Thalassobaculum sp. OXR-137: one gene and its partner. The protein of the gene in region 2 interacts with the protein of the main gene of each other region in a pairwise test. Links are inferred from orthologs where the notes say so. Each region holds a gene or a part of one and is shown on either strand. Other genes may lie near its edges.

What was found.
Region 1: the proteins of T8K17_RS04640 (region 2) and T8K17_RS17710 interact in binary tests that used the Escherichia coli proteins (3 or more experiments, as listed by UniProt). The link is inferred for Thalassobaculum sp. OXR-137 from one-to-one orthologs.

What each region holds. Positions count from the first base shown.
Region 1 is NZ_CP139715.1:3,820,069-3,829,185, reverse strand. What follows is about bases 1,900-4,890. They hold T8K17_RS17710 (ABC-F family ATP-binding cassette domain-containing protein), read right to left. Parts: upstream 4,343-4,890; coding sequence 2,456-4,342; downstream 1,900-2,455. Other genes in these bases: T8K17_RS17705 (DMT family transporter), read left to right, coding at 4,441-4,890; T8K17_RS17715 (rhodanese-like domain-containing protein), read right to left, coding at 1,900-2,429. Outside these bases: T8K17_RS17720 (HD-GYP domain-containing protein), read left to right, coding at 1-809; more of T8K17_RS17715, read right to left, coding at 831-1,899; more of T8K17_RS17705, read left to right, coding at 4,891-5,337; T8K17_RS17700 (class I SAM-dependent methyltransferase), read left to right, coding at 5,435-6,079; T8K17_RS17690 (ETC complex I subunit), read right to left, coding at 6,244-6,549; T8K17_RS17680 (class I SAM-dependent methyltransferase), read left to right, coding at 6,900-7,562; T8K17_RS17675 (DUF192 domain-containing protein), read right to left, coding at 7,796-8,233; T8K17_RS17670 (acetoin utilization protein AcuC), read right to left, coding at 8,230-9,117. UniProt on the Escherichia coli protein: Genetic data indicate it may be involved in ribosome assembly or function.
Region 2 is NZ_CP139715.1:990,592-1,000,151, reverse strand. What follows is about bases 4,695-8,128. They hold T8K17_RS04640 (2-oxoglutarate dehydrogenase E1 component), read right to left. Parts: upstream 7,796-8,128; coding sequence 4,895-7,795; downstream 4,695-4,894. Other genes in these bases: sucD (succinate--CoA ligase subunit alpha), read right to left, coding at 8,027-8,128; odhB (2-oxoglutarate dehydrogenase complex dihydrolipoyllysine-residue succinyltransferase), read right to left, coding at 4,695-4,794. Outside these bases: fsa (fructose-6-phosphate aldolase), read left to right, coding at 1-158; T8K17_RS04660 (DUF484 family protein), read left to right, coding at 155-892; T8K17_RS04655 (tyrosine recombinase XerC), read left to right, coding at 871-1,845; lpdA (dihydrolipoyl dehydrogenase), read right to left, coding at 2,049-3,455; more of odhB, read right to left, coding at 3,508-4,694; more of sucD, read right to left, coding at 8,129-8,902; sucC (ADP-forming succinate--CoA ligase subunit beta), read right to left, coding at 8,902-9,560. UniProt on the Escherichia coli protein: E1 component of the 2-oxoglutarate dehydrogenase (OGDH) complex which catalyzes the decarboxylation of 2-oxoglutarate, the first step in the conversion of 2-oxoglutarate to succinyl-CoA and CO(2).

The DNA of each region.
Region 1 (9,117 bases), 2.8 Mb from region 2 along the record:
CGATCGTCGGGGCGCCGGAGCCGGGCGAGTTCCTGGAGCGGTTCTGGCGGGCCCACGGCACCGCCACCGAAGACGAGGCGATCGGCGCCCTCTCCGCCCCGGCCTCCCGGGTGATCCGGGACAGCCGCCAGCTCTTCACCCGGCTCGAGGGCATGGCCGAAAGCGGTGCGATCGATCTGGAGGGGCGGCGCCTGGTGGCCACTGCCGCCGCGAGCGTGGTCGACCTCGCGGGCGATCCGAGCGTGGCGCCCATGCTTCATCAGCTTCGGGGGCACCACGACAACACCTTCGCTCATAGTCTTCGGGTCGGAATCCTGATGGCGTCCTTCGGCCGGGCCATCGGCGTCCCGCAGGACCAGCTTCGGCTGATGGCGGAGACCGGGTTGCTTCACGATATCGGCAAGATGCAGGTACCGCTGGCGATCCTGGCGAAGCCCGGATCCCTCACAGAGGACGAACGTCGGGTGATGAACCTGCATCCGGTGTTCGGCGCCGACCTCGTCCAGGACGGCTACAGCGACCTGCCGGCTCTGGTCGCAGCCGTCCGGCACCACCACGAGAAGCTCGACGGCACGGGCTACCCTGACGGCCAGGCCCGCGGACAGATCCACGAAATGTCCCTATGCACCGCCGTGGTCGACATCTTCTCCGCGCTCACGGACCGGCGGGACTACAAGCCGCCGATGGAGCGGGACCAGGCATTCGACATCATGGACTCGATTGTCGGAACTCATCTTGAACCCCGACTGTACAAACGGTTCAGAGAACTGGTGCTGGACACCGAACTGGTCGAGGAACCGCTCGTCTGAACGGTCCTCGGCAGGCTGGTGTCAGGCCGGGAAGTGCTTGAAGCTGATGCCGCCGGCCTTCTTGATCTGCTCGACCAGCGCGACTTCCCACGTCAGGTAGTCGTTCATCGCCTTCTCGATTTCCGCCTTGTTGGTGCGGTCGTAGGGCCGCAGGTAACTGTCATTCGGCTCCGACAGTACGGCCGTCATGCCGCTCTGCATCGGCAGGTTCGCGACCTTCCAGGCGGCCGTGCCTCCGTCGATCGTGACCACCTCGCGGCCGCTGTCGGCCAGATCGGCGGCGGCGAAGCGCGCCAGCATCCCGTCCGGCGAGGTGAGGACGAGGATCTTGTCCGCCGGGATCTTCGACAGGTTCTCCGCGATTGCGACGCGGCCGGCCCACCACGCCCCCTCGGGATGTGCGTCGCGATAGTCCAGCGCCTTGGCCAGATCCAGAATGACGGCCCCCGCTTCCACCAGCGCCTTGGCCGCCGCGGCGGGGACCGACTTGACGTGGGCCACCGTCTCCAGGCCGAGGATCTCCGGCGTGTAGCGCCCCGAGGCCGTCCGCTGGCTGTCCATGGGGGCGTCCAGCACATGGACGTCGTTCCAGCCGAGCTGGACAAGCCAGCTCGCGGTCATCAGCGCACGGACCTTGCGGTCGTCGACCAGGACGACGCGGGCGTTGCGCACCGGCAGGTAGCTGTCGGTCGCCTGCACGAGCTGGCCACCCGGGGCGTGCCGGCTGTCGGCGATGCGCTGCGCCTCGAACTCCTCCAGGGTGCGCACATCGAGAATGGCAAGGGTGCGGCTGTCCCGCTCGCCGCGCCAGCTGTCCAAGGTGTCGGCGTCCACGGTCTTTACCCCGAACCGCTTGGCACAGGCCTGCGCATGGTCCAGCGCCTTGGCGAACGTGTCGTCCGCCGGCGCCGGGGCGGTGCGGTCGTTGCCATGCTCGAGCTGATAGCCCGACAGGTGCCAGCCCATGGTGCCATTGCGCAAGGCCACAACCTTGTTGGGGATGCCGGCATTGATCAGCGACTGGGCGCCGATGATCGACCGGGTGCGGCCGGCGCAGTTCACCACCACGGTGGTATCGGCATCGGGTGCAACCTGCCCGACCCGATAGACCAGCTCGGCGCCCGGCACGTCGATGCCGGTGGGGATGTTCATGACCCGGTACTCGTCCATCGGCCGGCTGTCGAGGACGACCAGCTTCTCGCCGGAATCCATCATCGCCTTCAATTCGTCGGCCGATACAGACGGCGTGTCATAGGCATGCTCGACGAACTCGCCGAACGCCTTGGACGGGACGTACATGCCGCTGAACAGCTCGAACCCGGCATCGGCCCAGGCCTTGGTGCCGCCCCCAAGGACCGATACGTCGGTATAGCCGAAGCCTTCCAGCAGCGCGGCGGCCCGCTGGGCCAACCCCTCGCCCGCGTCCTCGACCACGATGCGCGTGGAGCGGCGCGGGACCTGCTCGCCGACCCGCATCTCGAGCTGACCAAGCGGGATATTGGCCGCGAGGATCGGATGCGACGCCCCGTAGGCCGCCTGTTCGCGCACGTCGATCAGCGCGATCTCCCCGTCCCCGTCCAGCGTCGCCTTCAGGGTCGCTGCGTCGATCGTCTTGGCCATATCCATTTCCTCCCTTGGTCCGCCGGTCAGGCCGCTGTCGATTCCAGCGCCTCGGCGGTTGCCAGCCAGTGTTCCTCGGCCTTCTCGATGGCGGCGTCGAGATCCGCCTTCTTCTGGATAAGCTTCTGCAGCTCCGCGGTCGACCCGTCATAGGTCGAGGAGTCGCCGAGTTTGGCGACCACCGCCTCGCGTTGCTGCACGAGCTTTTCCAGGGCCTTCTCGGCGTCCTTCGCCTGCTTGCGCAGCTCGGCGTTCTGACGTCGGCTCTCGGCGTTCTGGCGGCGTTGGTCCTTCTTGTTGACCTTCTCGCCGTCCTTGTCCCGGCTCTTCTCGCCGCGGCGGTCGTCGCGAATCCGGTCGCGATAGGCGGTCAGGTCGCCGTCGAAGCGCGACACCGTACCGTCGGCGACCAGCCACAGCCGGTCGACCGTCAGCTCCATCAGGCGCCGGTCATGGCTGATCAGGATGACCGCGCCAGAAAAGTCATTCATCGCCTGCACCAGCGCGATGCGGGCGTCGATGTCGAGGTGGTTGGTCGGCTCGTCGAGCACCAGGACATGGGGATCGTCGGCCATGACCAGGGCCAGGGACAGCCGCGCCTTCTCGCCGCCGGAAAGCGCCCCGACCCGGGTGGTCTGCTTGTCCTGGGTCAGGCCGACGGAGCCGAGCCGGGCGCGGACCCGGTCCACCGGCTGCCCCTTCAGGCGGCGGGCGAGGTGATCGACCGCCGTGTCGTTCGGATCGAGTTCGTCGGCATGGTGCTGGGCGACATAGCCGACCCGCAGCTTCGCCGCGCGATGGATCTCGCCGCTGGCGGCCTGAAGTTCGCCTGCGATGAAGCGCGCCAGGGTCGTCTTGCCGTTGCCGTTGGCGCCGAGCAGTCCGATGCGGTCGTCCGGATCCAGGCGCAGGTCGAGGTTGCGCAGGATCGGCTTGCCCGGTTCGTAGGCAATCGACGCCTTGTCGATCGCCAGCAGCGGCGGCGCCAGTTCCTCCGGCTCGGGGAAGCGGAAGCGGGTCTCCGGATCGGACACGGCCGCCGGGATCACGTCCATCTTCTCCAGCATCTTGATCCGGCTCTGGGCCTGGCGGGCCTTGGACGCCTTGGCACGGAAGCGGTCGACGAAGGACTGCAGATGCTTGCGCTGGGCTTCCTGCTTGGTGCGTTCCGCCTCGATCTGCGCCAGCCGCTCCTCGCGCATGCGCTCGAAGGTGTCGTAGTTGCCGGTGTACTGGTTCAGGGTCTGCCGCTCGACCTGCAGGATCGTGGTCGGCACCGCGTTCAGCAGGTCGCGGTCGTGGCTGACGACGATCAGCGTCTTGGGATAGGCCTTGAGGTGCTGCTCCAGCCAAACCGTGGTCTCCAGGTCCAGGTGGTTGGTCGGCTCGTCGAGCAGGAGCAGTTCCGGCTCCTGGAACAGCACGCCGGCCAGCGCCACGCGCATCCGCCAGCCGCCGGAATACTCCGACAGCGGCCGCTTCTGCATGTCCTCGGTGAAGCCGAGACCGGCGAGGATCCGGGCGGCCCGGGCCGGGGCGGCATGGGCGTCGATATCGACCAGGCGGGTCTGGATTTCGGCGATCCGGTTCGGGTCGGTTGCTGTCTCCGACTCGATCAGCAGGGCGGCGCGTTCCTTGTCGGCGGCCAGCACATGCTCGATCGGCGTCTCGCTGCCGCCCGGCGCCTCCTGACGCACCCACCCGATGGCGTTCTGCAGCGCGAACGGCCCGGTGAGGCTGACCGAGCCCAGGTCGGTCTGCAGCTCGCCGACGATGACCTTCAGCAGGGTCGATTTACCGGTCCCGTTGCGCCCGACCAGGCCGACCCGGTGTCCGGGCGGAATCGTGGCGGTGGCGTCTTCGAGCAGGATGCGTCCGGCGACGCGCACGGTGATGTTTCGAATCGACAGCATGGGCGCGGTGATAGCACCACGGGGCCGAGCCGGCCAAGCGGGAACCCGTGCATGTTCGCACCTTCCCTCCCCCCACCGCCGAGCGTATGACTGGACGGATGGTCTCTCCCGCCCTGCCGCATGCCGGTTCCTCCAACGCCGCCAAGGCGATTCTGATGATGGTTGCCGCGGCGGGCATCCTCACCGTCAACGACGCCATCGCGAAATGGCTCACCGAGCGGTACCCGGTGGGTCAGGTGCTGGCGATGCGCGGCGGGATTGTGGTGGTGCTCGTCTATAGCTGGGCCGTCGTCTCCGGCCGCGGATCGGTCCTGCGGGTCAAGAGCTGGCCGCTGCATCTGGCGCGCGGCGGGCTGATGGCGGTCTCCACCTTTCTGTTCGTCACCTCGCTCTGGCTGCTGCCCATCGCCGATGCCATCGCCATCTCCTTCGCCGGCCCGATCTTCGCCACCGCCCTCGCCGCCCTGATCCTGGGCGAGCCGGTGGGCTGGCGGCGATGGAGCGCGGTCGCGGTCGGCTTCGCCGGCGTCGTCGTCATGGTGCGGCCGACCCCGGAGATGTTCCGCGTCGTCGCGCTGATCCCGATCGTGGCCGCCTTCGTCGGTGCCCTGCGGGACATCGTGACCCGCAGGCTGGGGACCGGCGGGGAGTCGACGCTGATGGTGCTGATCGTCTCCACCAGCATCGTCGCCTTTGCCGGGCTGCTGACTCTGCCCTTCGGCTGGGTCGTGCCCACTCTTTCCGAGCTCGGCCTGATCGCCGCCACCTCCGTTCTGGTGGCGGTTGCCCAGGGGCTGATGATCGAGAGCCTGCGGCTCGGCGAGGTCGGTCTGGTCGGGCCGTTCAAATACACCAGCCTTCTCTGGGCGCTGCTGCTCGGCCTGTTCGTATGGGGCGACGTGCCCGGATCCTGGACCCTGGCCGGCGCGGCTCTGGTCGTCGCCAGCGGGCTGTACATCTGGCATCGCGAGACTGCCATGCGCCGCAGCACCTGAGCGCCGCCGGGGATGCGGGGGTCGACATCGGCGCGGGGCCCGGTAGGCTCATGGGCTCACCCGAACCGAGATCCACAAGACCCGACGGGGAGCAATCGTGACCGATTACGACAAGATTCTGCGCAGCGACGGCCAGGTTTCCATGGACGGCAGCACCAACGCCGTGACCTACGACGCCTGGGCCACCGACTATGACCGCGAGTTGGCGGGCTGGGGATACGAAGCCCCGACCCGGGCGGCTGCGTTTCTTGCCAGGTATCTGGAGGACAAGACCGCCGCCCGCGTGCTGGATTGCGGCTGCGGCACCGGGATGACCGGCGTAGCGCTGCGCGAGGCCGGTTTCGACGGCCCCCTGGTCGGGTTCGACATGTCCCAGGCGAGCCTCGACGTCGCCCGCGAAAAGTCCATCTACGCCGACCTGCAACCGGTCGACCTCAACGGTCTGCTACCCCTGGAGGCGGACAGCATCGACGGCATTCTCTGCGTCGGGGTGCTGACCTATGTGGACCAGGGTCCGCTGCTGCGCGAATGGATGCGGGTCCTGCGCCCGGGCGGCGTCGCCGTCTTCACCTGCCGTCAGGATTTCTGGGATAGCCGCGACTTCGAGACAAGCCTGGGCAGCCTGGAAGCCGAAGGCAGCCTGCGGCGCCTGGAGGTCACCGGGCCGATGCCCTACCTCCCCGGCAACCCCGAATTCGGGACGAAGATCCAGATCCGATACGGCATCGTCGGCGCGGCCTGAGCGCGGCCGCCCGGCCGCTTCCTCCAAGCAGGCGCCAAAGGCCTTGGGGAAAATGGCGCGCCCAGCAGGACTCGAACCTGCAACCGTCCGCTTAGAAGGCGGATGCTCTATCCAGTTGAGCTATGGGCGCCCGATGCGCCACACAAAGCGGCGGCTGGCAGGCGTCAGTGGGTCCAGTTGCCGCGTCGGTTGAACGCGAAATTGTCGGCATAGGCCTTCGGCTTCAGCACCCGCTCGCGGGGCTCCTGGACGATGAAGGCGAAGCCGTGCTTGCGGGCAAAGGCGATCGCCTCTTCCTTGCTGTCGAACGGAATGCGGACCTGGTTCGTGGTGTCGCCGGCCGAGACCCAACCCATCAGCGGCTCGGGGATCCGGCGGGACTCGGCCCGGTATTCCAGCATCCAAGCCTTGGTCTTGGCCCGACCCGACTGCATGGCGGTCTTCGCCGGCTTGTAGATCCGAACCATCATCGCAAGGACGCTCCTCACTGTGGCGCCGTCCAACGGGCTGGCGACGCGTGATAACCCATGTCGTGGTCGGGGTGGACGGATTCGAACCGCCGGCCCTCTGCTCCCAAAGCAGATGCGCTACCAGGCTGCGCTACACCCCGTGCCCCGACACTCTTCCAGATGGATATCCGCACAGCCCCCGTATCGCAAGCCGAGAGTCGCCCCAAGGCCAGGTTGCAGCCTGGCCGCGCTTTCGCGGGAGAACCCCGCCTGCATCGGCGCGTTTGACCTTTGCCGCCGCGGGCCGCTTGCCGGACCCGCGCCGGTCCGTCACCATCGCGCCGCTTCCGGCTTCCCCTGACGAGAGACCCATGGCCAACCGAACCCTGACCTTCGACGAGACCCTCTACGCCTATCTGGCCAATGTCGGAGGCCGGGAGCCGGAGGTCGGCGCCAGACTGCGGGCGGTCACCGCCGAGATGTCCGAGGCCGGCATGCAGATCTCCGCCGACCAGGGCAATGTGATGGCCTTCCTGGTCGAACTTCTCGGGGTCCGGCGGGCGGTGGAGGTGGGCACCTTCACCGGCTATTCCGCCCTGCGCATGGCTCTGGCGCTGCCCGAGGGCGGCTCCCTGGTGTGCTGCGACGTCAGCGACGAGTTCACCCGTATCGGCCGCCCGTTCTGGGAGGAAGCCGGGGTCGCCGACCGCATCGACCTGCGCCTGGCGCCGGCAACGGAAACCCTGCAGGCGATGATCGACGGCGGCGAGGCCGGGACGGTGGACCTGATGTTCATCGACGCCGACAAGCCGAACTACGACGCCTATTACGAGTTGGGCCTGGTGTTGGTGCGGACCGGCGGGCTGATCCTGGTGGACAACGTCCTGTGGTCCGGCGCGGTGGTCGACGAGACGGACCAGAGCGACAGCACCCGGGTGATCCGCGACCTCAACGCCAAGATCCTGGAGGACGAGCGCGTGTCGATGGCGATGCTGGGCATCGGCGACGGGCTGACCATGGTGCGGAAACGGTAACGGGCGCACCTGGCCCTTCGACACGTCGCTGCGCTCCTGCTCAGGGCGAGGTCCAAGAGAGCATCACATTCGTCGTCATCCCGAACTCGTTTCGGGACCTTTTCACGAACCCAGACCGATGAGGTCCCGAAACAAGTTCGGGATGACATCTTAGGATTGCTTCTCGACAGTTGGCGTCGTCCCGAAGGGTGCCGGAACCGCCATCCAGGCGCCGCGCCGCGCCCCCTGCCCCGCTACCGCATCGCCTCCGACGTCACCAGCGCGCCTGGCGCGAGGCCCAGCCTCTCGGAGGTTCCGCCCGGCAGTTCCAGCACGTAGCGCACCCGCCGACGGGACGAGATGATCGCCTCGGAATGGGGGACCGCGCGCTCGTGGATCTGGGTCACCCGGCCGTCGTCGGCAATGAACAGCATGTCGAGCGGGATCTCGGTGTTGCGCATCCACATGGCGATGCGCTCACGCCGGGGGAACAGGAACAGCATGCCCCGGTCCTCGCCCAGCTCCGTGCGGTACATCAGGCCCTGGGCCCGTTCGTCGGCGGTCTGGGCGATCTCGACTTGGAACGAATGGGCGGCCCCCTTCTCCGTCGTGATGGTGAGCGGCACCAGCTCCGCTGCCCAAGCGGCGGCCGGGGCGAGCAGGAGAAAGACGGTCAGCGCTAGAAGTCTCATGGCTGCAGCACGGCCTCGGCCAGACGGTGGATCTCGTCGCGGACGGGGCCGCGGTTCGGCGGATCGGCGATCGTGGTGAACCAGTGCTCCGGCGGATTGCGCCCCCGGCTGTGGTTCCATTCGAGACCGCGCAGCACCGACTCCGCGGCGCCCTGGGTCGGTACGTCCGGGTCGATCCCGTTCAGGGTCGCCCAGATGCCGGTCCAGGCACGAGCGACCGACCAGGGATTATAGCCCCCTCCCCCCACCACCAACACCCGTGGTGCGCAATGAACCAGCCGCTCCACCGCCGTCCACAGCGCGCGGTTCGACAGGTCCAGTTTCGCCTGAGGATCGTCGGACAGGCCGTCGGCCCCGGTCTGGATCACCAGCGCATCGGGAAAGAAGCGCTCGACCAATGGCACGACCGCGCCCTCCACCAAGACCTCCAGCTCGCTGTCGTTCAGCCCCTGGGGTACCGGCAGGTTGCGGGCCATGCCCCCGGCCCGGTCATGGACCGGACCGGTGCGCGGCCAGCGGCCGTCCTCGTGGACGGAGATCGTGAGCACCCGGTCGTCGTGGTGAAAGGCGTCCTGCACGCCGTCGCCGTGATGGGCATCCAGATCCACATAGGCGACCCGCTCCAGCCCGTGGTCGAGCATGGCCAGGATACCGAGGACCGGATCGTTGAAATAGCAGAAGCCCCAGGCCATCGACCGTCGGCCGTGGTGGGTTCCGCCCGCGAGCGAGTGGATCACCCCGCGCTCCACACCGGCCAGGAGGGTACCGGCGAGGATCGACGCCCCCGAGGAGGTGGCGGGGCGGCGAAAGATCTCGGCGAAGACCGGGTTGCCGTTACGGCCGATATTGTAGCGGTCGCGGATCTCTTCCGGCACGTGGCGGGT
Region 2 (9,560 bases):
AAGCCGCCAAGATGGGCGCCGACGTGGCCACCCTGCCGCCGGCGGTGCTGCGTTCCCTGTACAATCACCCGCTGACCGACAAGGGTCTGGACGCGTTCATGGCCGATTGGGCCAAGACCGGCCAGTCCATCCTGACGGCGGAGAGCGACGCCGCATGACCGAGAAGGGACCCGTTCCGACCCCAGCAGCCGGCAAGCCCCGTTCGGGCGAGATGCGCGCGCTGACGGCCGACCGGGTCGCTGCGTATCTGCGGGAGAACCCGGAGTTCCTGAACGAACATCCGGATCTCCTCGCGGTGCTCGTGCCGCCGGGCCAGTCCCAGGGCAATGTGGTCGACTTCCAGCAGGCGATGGTCACCCGGCTGCGCGAGGACAACGACAAGCTTCGCACCGCCCAGGACTATCTGATCACCACGGCGCGCAACAACCAGTCGATCCAGGCCCGGGTGCATGACAGCGTGCTGGCGATCCTGCGGGCCTCCAGCTTCGAGACCATGATCCAGACGGTGACGGCCGATCTCGCCGTGCTGCTGGACGTGGACGCGGTGACCATCGGGGTGGAGACCGGCGACGTGCCGATCCCCAAGGCCTATGCCGCCGGCATCCGCGCCCTGCCGAACGGGGCGGTGGACGGCATGCTGGGCCCGACCCGCGACGTTCTGCTCTGCGCCGATATCCACGGCGATCCCCGGCTCTTCGCCTCGGCCGCCGGTCTGGTGCGCAGCCAGGCGATCTGTCGCCTGCGCGCCTCCAGCCAGGCCCCGGTCGGGTTGCTGGCCCTCGGCTCGCGCCGTCCGGACGCCTTCCAGCCGGGCCAGGGCACCGAGCTGCTCGGTTTCCTCGGCCGGTCGCTGGAATGCATGATCCGACAGTGGCTGCACCTGCCGAGCTAGGCCCCGGGTTGGACCCCGACGGGGTGCTCGCCACCCATAGCGACGCGCTGGCGCCGCTGATCGCGGCGTGGCGGGACTGGATGCGGGTCGAAAAACGCATGTCGCCCCACACGCTCGCCGCCTACGAGCACGATCTGGGCACCTTCCTTCAGTTTCTCTCCGGCCATCTGGGCGGTCCGGCCAGCCCGGGCGACCTGTCCCGGCTGGGCCCCGCCGATTTCCGCGCCTGGCTGGGCAAGCGGGCGATGGCCGGCCTGTCCAAGACCTCCACGGCGCGGGCGCTGTCGGTGATCCGCGGCTTCTTCCGCTTCCTGGAGCGGCGCGGGGCGGTGTCCAACGCCGCGATCGGCGGCGTGCGCGGGCCGCGGGTGCCGCGCTCGGTGCCCAAGGCACTGACCGTGGGCGAGGCGGCGGACGCGCTGGAGAGCGTCGGCGATCTGGAGGACGAGCCCTGGGTGGCGGCGCGGGACGCGGCGGTGGTGTCGCTGCTCTACGGCTGCGGGCTGCGGGTCGGCGAGGCGCTGGGACTGAATCGCTCGGTCGCCCCCCTGGCCGAGACCCTGTCGATCACCGGCAAGGGCAACAAGACCCGGCTGGTGCCGGTGCTGCCGGTGGTGCGCGCGGCCGTGGAGACGTATCTGAAGCAGGTGCCCTTCGTCCTGCCGCCGGACGGGCCGCTCTTCGTCGGGGTGAAGGGCGGGCGGCTCAGTTCGCGGCGGGTGCAGGAGCGGCTGCAGTTGCTGCGCGGCTATCTCGGCCTGCCGGAGAGTGCGACGCCCCATGCGCTGCGGCATTCCTTCGCCACCCATCTGCTGGCCGGCGGCGGCGACCTGCGGGCGATCCAGGAGCTGCTGGGCCACGCGTCCTTGTCGACGACCCAGCGTTATACGGATGTGGACTCCCGGCGCCTGATGGACATCCACCGTCTGGCCCATCCGCGCGACCGGCGGTAGTGCCACCCTTATACCTCCCAAAAACACTCCCCGGACTTGTTCCGGGGCAGGGCCCAGGATCGACGGAACCCGTATCGGCAAGAATCGGACACGCTGAGCGGATTGCCCCGGAATAAATCCGGGGAGTGTTTGAGGGGGAGACGGAGATAAAAAAGGGCGCCGAATCGCTCCGGCGCCCCTTTTAGTCGCTGAATCCGCCGATCTCAAATGTGGATCGGCCGGCCGTCCACTGCCAGGGCCGCTTCCTTGACCGCTTCGCTGAGCGTCGGGTGGCCGTGGCAGGTGCGGGCGACGTCTTCCGCCGAGCCGCCGAACTCCATGATCGCGCAGATCTCGTGGATCAGCGTGCCGGCATCCGCCCCCAGGATATGGGCGCCGAGCACCCGGTCGGTCTTCTTGTCGGCCAGGATCTTCACCTGACCCTCGCTGTCCGCATTGGCCCGCGCGCGGCTGTTGGCGGAGAACGGGAAGACGCCCTTGCGGTACTCGATCCCGGCTTCCTTCAGCTGCTCCTCGGTCTGGCCGACCGAGGCGACCTCCGGCCACGTGTAGACGATGCTCGGGACCAGGTTGTAGTCCACATGGGTGGACTGGCCCGCCATGATCTCCACGGCGGCGACCCCGTCCTCCTCGGCCTTGTGGGCGAGCATCGGACCCGGAATGGCGTCGCCGATGGCGAAGATGCCTTCCACGTTGGTCTGATAGTCCTCGTCCACCTGGATGAAGCCGCGCTTGTCGCGCTCGACGCCCAGATCGTCCAGCCCCAGGCTCTCGAAATACGGACGCCGGCCGATGGCGACCAGCACCACGTCGCCCTTCAGCTCCTCGGAATCGCCGCCGGCGGCGGGCTCCAGGGTCAGGGTGACGTCGCTCTTGCCCTTCTTGGCGCCGGTGACCTTGGTGGACATCTTGAACTCGATGCCCTGCTTCTCCAGCACCCGCTTGAAGCGCTTGCCGACATCCTGGTCCATGGTCGGGACGATCCGGTCCAGGAACTCGACGACGGTGACCTTGGCGCCGAAGCGCTTCCACACCGAGCCCAGCTCCAGGCCGATCACGCCGCCGCCGATGACGATCAGGTGCTTCGGCACCTTGGTCAGGTCCAGCGCGCCGGTGGAGGTGACGATCTGCTTCTCGTCGACCTCGACCCCCGGCAGCGGGGTCGGCTCGGAGCCGGTGGCGATCAGGATCCGGTCGCACTCGACCGTCTGCTTCTTGCCCTTGGACGGAGTCACCTCGACCTTGCCCGGGGCCGTGACCTTGCCGGTGCCCTGCAGCCAGTCGACCTTGTTCTTCTTGAACAGGAAGCCGATGCCGTCGGTCAGGCCGGTGACGATCTCGGTCTTCTTCTCCATCAGCTTCTTGACGTTCAGCTTCGGGGCCGAGACCTCGATGCCGAAATCGCCCAGGTGATGCTCCACCTCGGAATACTTCTCCGAGGCGTTCAGCAGCGCCTTGGACGGAATGCAGCCGATGTTCAGGCAGGTGCCGCCGAGCGCGTCGCGCATCTCGACGCAGGCGGTCTTCATGCCGAGCTGGGCGGCCCGGATGGCGGCGACATAGCCACCCGGCCCACCGCCGATGACCACGAGATCGTACTTGTCAGACATGGGAACTCCCCAAGGGTAATCGTGCCGCGCGTAACCGAGGCGGTGGCGTGGCTTACAGGTCCAGCAGCAGGCGGCGCGGATCCTCGATGGCGTCCTTCACCTTGACCAGGAAGGTCACCGCCTCGCGGCCGTCGACGATCCGGTGGTCGTAGCTCAGCGCCAGATACATCATCGGCCGGATCTCGACCGAATTGCCGACGGCCATCGGCCGCGGCTGGATCTTGTGCATGCCCAGGATGCCCGACTGCGGGGGATTGAGGATCGGGGTCGACATCAGCGAGCCGTAGACGCCGCCGTTCGAGATCGTGAAGGTGCCACCCTGCATCTCGGCCAGGGACAGCTTGCCGTCGCGCGCCTTCACGCCGAGGTCGTAGATCCCCTTCTCCACGCCGGCGAAGGAGAGCTGATCCGCATCGCGCAGGATCGGCACCACCAGGCCCGACGGAGTGCCGACGGCGACGCCGACATCGAAGAAGTTCTTGTAGACGATCTCGTCGCCGTAGATCTCGGCATTGACCGCCGGCAGCTCCTGCAGCGCGGCGATGCACGCCTTCACGAAGAAGCTCATGAAGCCGAGCTTCACGCCGTGCTTCTTCTCGAAGCCGTCCTTGTACTCGTTGCGCAGGGCCATGACGTTGGTCATGTCCACCTCGTTGAAGGTGGTCAGCATGGCCGCGGTGTTCTGAGCCTCCTTCAGGCGCCGGGCGATGGCCTGGCGCAGGCGGGTCATCTTCACCCGCTCTTCGCGCGGGTCTTCCGGGCGCGGCGGCAGCGGGCCGGAGGGGGCGGCACCGCCGGCGGGCGCGGCGCTGAACGAGCGCTTCGCGGTGCCGGCCTCGATCGCCTTCTGCACGTCTTCCTTCACAAGGCGGCCGTCCTTGCCGGTCGGCTTGATCTTGGTCGGGTCCAGGTTGTTCTCGTCGACCAGCTTGCGCACGGCCGGGGACATGGTCTTCAGATCGTGGCTGCCGGAAGAGGCGGCGGCGGCCGGCGCCGGCTTGGCGGCTTCCTTCTTCGGCTCCTCTTTCTTCGGCTCTTCCTTCGGAGCCTCGGACTTGGCCGCTTCCTTCTTGGGCTCTTCCTTCTTCGGCGCGGCGGTCGCGCTCTCGTCGATGGAGCCGAGCAGGGCGCCGACCTCGACCTCCGAGCCTTCCTTGGCCAGGATCTCGGTCAGGACGCCGGCGGCCGGCGCGTTGACCTCGAGAGTGACCTTGTCGGTCTCAAGCTCGACCAACGGCTCGTCGGCGGCGACGGCGTCGCCCGGGGACTTCATCCACTTCGCCACCGTCGCTTCGGAGACGGACTCCCCGAGTGTCGGAACCTTGATCTCCGTCGCCATACTCTTGGTCCTCTTCATCTTTCGTCATGCGTGGGCCGACCCGCCGGGGTGTCCGCCGTGTTGCGTTACATATGGTGTCAGCGTCTCGACGTGCTCAGGCCTATTCGGCCGCCATCCGTCCCTTGCTCGCCATGTCCACGGTGAGGGCCTCGTCGACCAGGGCGGCCTGCTCGCGCGCGTGGCGGCTCGCATTGCCGGTGGCGGGCGAGGCGGCCTCGCGGCGACCGACATAGCGCGGCCGCTTGCAGGCGCCGTCCAGCTCGATCAGCACGTCTTCCAGGCGGCGGTCGACGAAGGTCCAGGGACCCATGTTCGCCGGCTCCTCCTGGCACCACACGACCTCGGCCTGCGGGAACCGCGACAGCTCCTGCAGCAGCGCCTTGCGGGGGAACGGATACATCTGTTCCAGACGCAGGAAGAAGACGTCCTTGATGCCGCGCTTCTGACGCTCCTCGTACAGGTCGTAGTAGACCTTGCCCGAGCAGATCACGACGCGCTTTACGTCCTTGTCGTCGCACAGGGTCTCGTTGTCGTAGAGCACCCGGTGGAAGGTCGTGTCGCGGCCCATCTCCTCCAGCTTCGAGACCGCCAGCTTGTGGCGCAGCAGCGATTTCGGCGTGAAGATGATCAACGGCTTGCGGAAGTCGCGGTGCAGCTGCCGGCGCAGGACGTGGAAGTAGTTCGCCGGCGTGGTGCAGTTCACCACCTGCATGTTGTCCTCGCCGCAGAGCTGCAGGTAGCGCTCGATCCGGGCGGACGAGTGCTCCGGGCCCTGGCCCTCGTAGCCGTGGGGCAGGAGCATCACCAGACCGGACATGCGCAGCCACTTCGCCTCACCGGAGGAGACGAACTGGTCCATGATCACCTGGGCGCCGTTGGCGAAGTCGCCGAACTGGGCTTCCCAGCAGGTGAGCGCGTTCGGCTCGGCCTGGCTGTAGCCGTATTCGAAACCGAGCACCCCGGCCTCGGACAGCGGACTGTCGATGACCTCGTAATGGGCCTGCTTGTCCTGGATGTTGTTCAGCGGGACGTACCGCTCCTCCGTCTTCTGGTCGATATAGACCGAATGACGCTGGGAGAAGGTGCCGCGCTGGCTGTCCTGGCCCGACAGGCGGACCATGAAGCCTTCCGTCAGCAGGGTGGCGAAGCCGAGCGCCTCGCCGGTCGACCAGTCGATGCCCTCGCCGCTCTCGATCGCCTTCTGACGGGCCGAAATGAAGCGGTTGAGCTTGCTGTTCAGGTTGAAGCCTTCCGGCACCTCGCAGAGCTTGGCGCCGATGCGCTTCAGCTCCTTGATGTCGACGCCGGTGCTGCCGCGCCGCGCATCGCCGGAGGCGACCTTCAGCCCGGACCACTTGCCTTCCAGCCAGTCGGCCTTGTTCGGCTTGTAGGAGAGGCCGGCCTCGAACTCCTCGGCGAGATAGGCGTTCTCGTCCTCGAGGATCTTGTCGGCCTCTTCCTTGGTCAGCGTGCCGTCCTTGACGAGCTGCTCGGCATAAATCTCGCGCGTCGTCTTATGCTCGCCGATCTTCTCGTACATGAGCGGCTGGGTGAACCGCGGCTCGTCGCCCTCGTTATGGCCGAAGCGGCGGTAGCAGATCATGTCGATGACCACGTCGACGTTGAATTCCTGGCGGAATTCCGCGGCGATACGGGCGACATGGACGGTCGCCTCCGGATCGTCGCCGTTCACGTGGAAGATCGGCGCCATCACCATCTTCGCCACGTCCGTCGGATACGGGGACGAGCGCGAATAGTGCGGGCTGGTGGTGAAGCCGATCTGGTTGTTCACGATGATGTGGATCGTGCCGCCGGTCTTGTAGCCGCGCAGGCCGGAGAAATCGAAGGTCTCCGCCACCACGCCCTGGCCGGCGAAGGCCGCGTCGCCGTGCAGCAGGATGCCCATGACCTTCTTGTGGTCCTTGTCCTGGCGCTGCTGCTGCTTGGCGCGGACGCGGCCGAGCACGACCGGGTTGACGATCTCAAGGTGCGACGGGTTGGCGTTCAGGGTGAGGTGCACGTTGGCGCCGTCGAACTCGCGGTCGGCGGACACGCCCATGTGGTACTTCACGTCGCCCGAGCCGCCCGCATCCTCCGGGTTCGCCGGATTGCCCAGGAACTCCGAGATGATGGCGCGGAACGGCTTGCTCATGAAGTTGCAGAGCACGCTCAGGCGGCCGCGGTGCGGCATGCCCAGCACCACCTCTTCCAGGCCGAGCTGGCTGCCGCGCTTCAGGATCTGCTCCAGCGCGGGGATCAGCGTCTCGCCGCCGTCGAGGCCGAAGCGCTTGGTGCCGACATACTTCACGGCCAGGAACTTCTCGAAGCTCTCGGCCGCGGTCAGCCGCTCCAGGATGGTGCGCTTGCCCAGCGGGGTGAAGTCGGTCTGGTTGCGGATCTGCTCGATGCGCTCCTGGATCCAGGCTTTCTGGGCCGGGTCCTGGATGTGCATGAACTCGACACCGATGGAGCCGCAATAGGTGCCCTCCAGGACCTCCATGATCTCGCGCAGGGTCGGGGTCTCCATACCCAGCACGTTGTTGATGAAGATCGGCCGGTCCCAGTCGGCGTCGGTGAAACCGTAGGTCTCGGGATCGAGCTCCGGATGGGGCGTCGGCGCCTCCAGCCCGAGCGGATCCAGCTTGGCCTTGAGGTGGCCGCGGATCCGGTAGGCCCGGATGATCATGATCGCCCGGAGCGAATCGAGCGTGGCGGCGCGCACGTCGTCGGTCGACAGCGCGCTGGCGCCGGGCTTCTTTCCCGGTTTCGCCGGGGCGGCGTCCGGATCGGCCGCGCCGATGATCTTGGTGGTTCGGGCCGCGAAGCTCGGCCCCCGCACGTCCGTGGTTGCGGCGTCGACGTCGTCGCTCAGCGCATCGAAATACGATCGCCAGCTTTCGTCGACCGAGCCCGGATTCTCAAGGTATCGGGCGAAAAGTTCCGCCATGAACGGCGCGTTCGCACCGTTCAGAAAGGTGTAGTCCTGATAGTCCATGGACATCTGCGTTCACCGCCTCTGCGCTCGCTGCGGAGCCGGCCACCCGCGTCGGCGGCCCCACCTGCCGGGTCAACCCGGCGTCGTCCCTGCCACTACACCAAATGAATAGTTAACATTCAGTGATATTTCCATGGTCCTCCGATCTTCCCGACGGATCAAGGCCGCCGGGCCGGTATCGGGAGACCGGGACGGGGCTGTGGCCAGCCCCGTCCTCTGGATCTGTTGGTCGGCCGATCAGCCGCCCATCGCGGCGACCATCGTCTCCCCGAGCGCCGCCGGGCTGTCCGACACCTTGATGCCGGCCGACTTCATGGCCTCGATCTTGTCGCCGGCACCGCCCTTGCCGCCGGCGATGATGGCGCCCGCATGGCCCATGCGACGGCCCGGAGGGGCGGTCACACCGGCGATGAAGCCGGCGACCGGCTTCTTCTTCGAGTTCGACTTGAGGAACTCGGCCGCCTCTTCCTCGGCGGAGCCGCCGATTTCGCCGATCATGATGATGCCCTGGGTCTCGTCATCGGCCAGGAACATCTCCAGCACGTCGATGAAGCTGGTGCCGTTGACCGGGTCGCCGCCGATGCCGACGCAGGTCGACTGGCCGAGGCCCGCCGCCGTGGTCTGCGCCACCGCCTCGTAGGTCAGCGTGCCCGACTTCGACACGATGCCGATCTTGCCGCGCTTGTGGATGTGGCCCGGCATGATGCCGATCTTGCAGGCGTCCGGAGTGATCACGCCCGGGCAGTTCGGACCGATCAGGCGGGTCTTGGTGCCGGTGAGGGCGCGCTTGACCTTGATCATGTCCATCACCGGGATGCCTTCGGTGATGCAGATCACCAGCGGCAGCTCGGCGTCGATCGCCTCCAGGATGCTGTCGGCCGCGAACGGCGGCGGAACATAGATGACGCTGGCATTGGCGCCGGTCTTGTTCACCGCGTCCTCGACCGTGTCGAACACCGGCAGGTCGAGATGGGTCTGGCCGCCCTTACCGGGGGTCACACCGCCGACCATCTTGGTGCCGTACTTGATCGCCTGCTCGCTGTGGAAGGTGCCCTGGCTGCCGGTGAATCCCTGGCAGATGACCTTCGTGTTCTCGTCGATAAGAACGGCCATTACGCGGCCTCCTTCACGGCTTTGACGATTTTCGCTGCGGCGTCGCCCAGGTTGTCGGCCGACACGATCGGCAGGCCGCTATCGGCCAGGATCTGCTTGCCGAGCTCAACGTTGGTGCCCTCGAGGCGCACCACAAGGGGAACGTGCAGGCTGACTTCCTTGGCCGCGGCGACCACGCCCTCGGCGATCACGTCGCAGCGCATGATTCCGCCGAAGATGTTGACCAGGATGCCTTCGACGTTCTTGTCGGACAGGATGATCTTGAAGGCCGCGGTCACCCGCTCCTTCGTGGCACCGCCGCCGACATCGAGGAAGTTGGCCGGCTCGCCGCCGTACAGCTTGATGATGTCCATGGTGGCCATCGCCAGGCCGGCGCCGTTGACCATGCAGCCGATCGAGCCGTCGAGCTTCACGTAGTTCAGCTCGTACTTGCCCGCCTCGAGCTCCATCGGATCCTCTTCGTCCTCGTCGCGCATCTCGGCGACGTCCTTGTGACGGTAGAGGGCGTTGTCGTCGAAGTTCATCTTGGCATCGAGGGCGATGAGGTCGCCCGCGCCGGTCACGACCAGCGGGTTGATCTCCATCAGCGACGCGTCGAGGCTGGTGAACGCCTCGTACAGGCCGGTCAGGAACTTCACCGCCGCGCCGACCTGCTTGC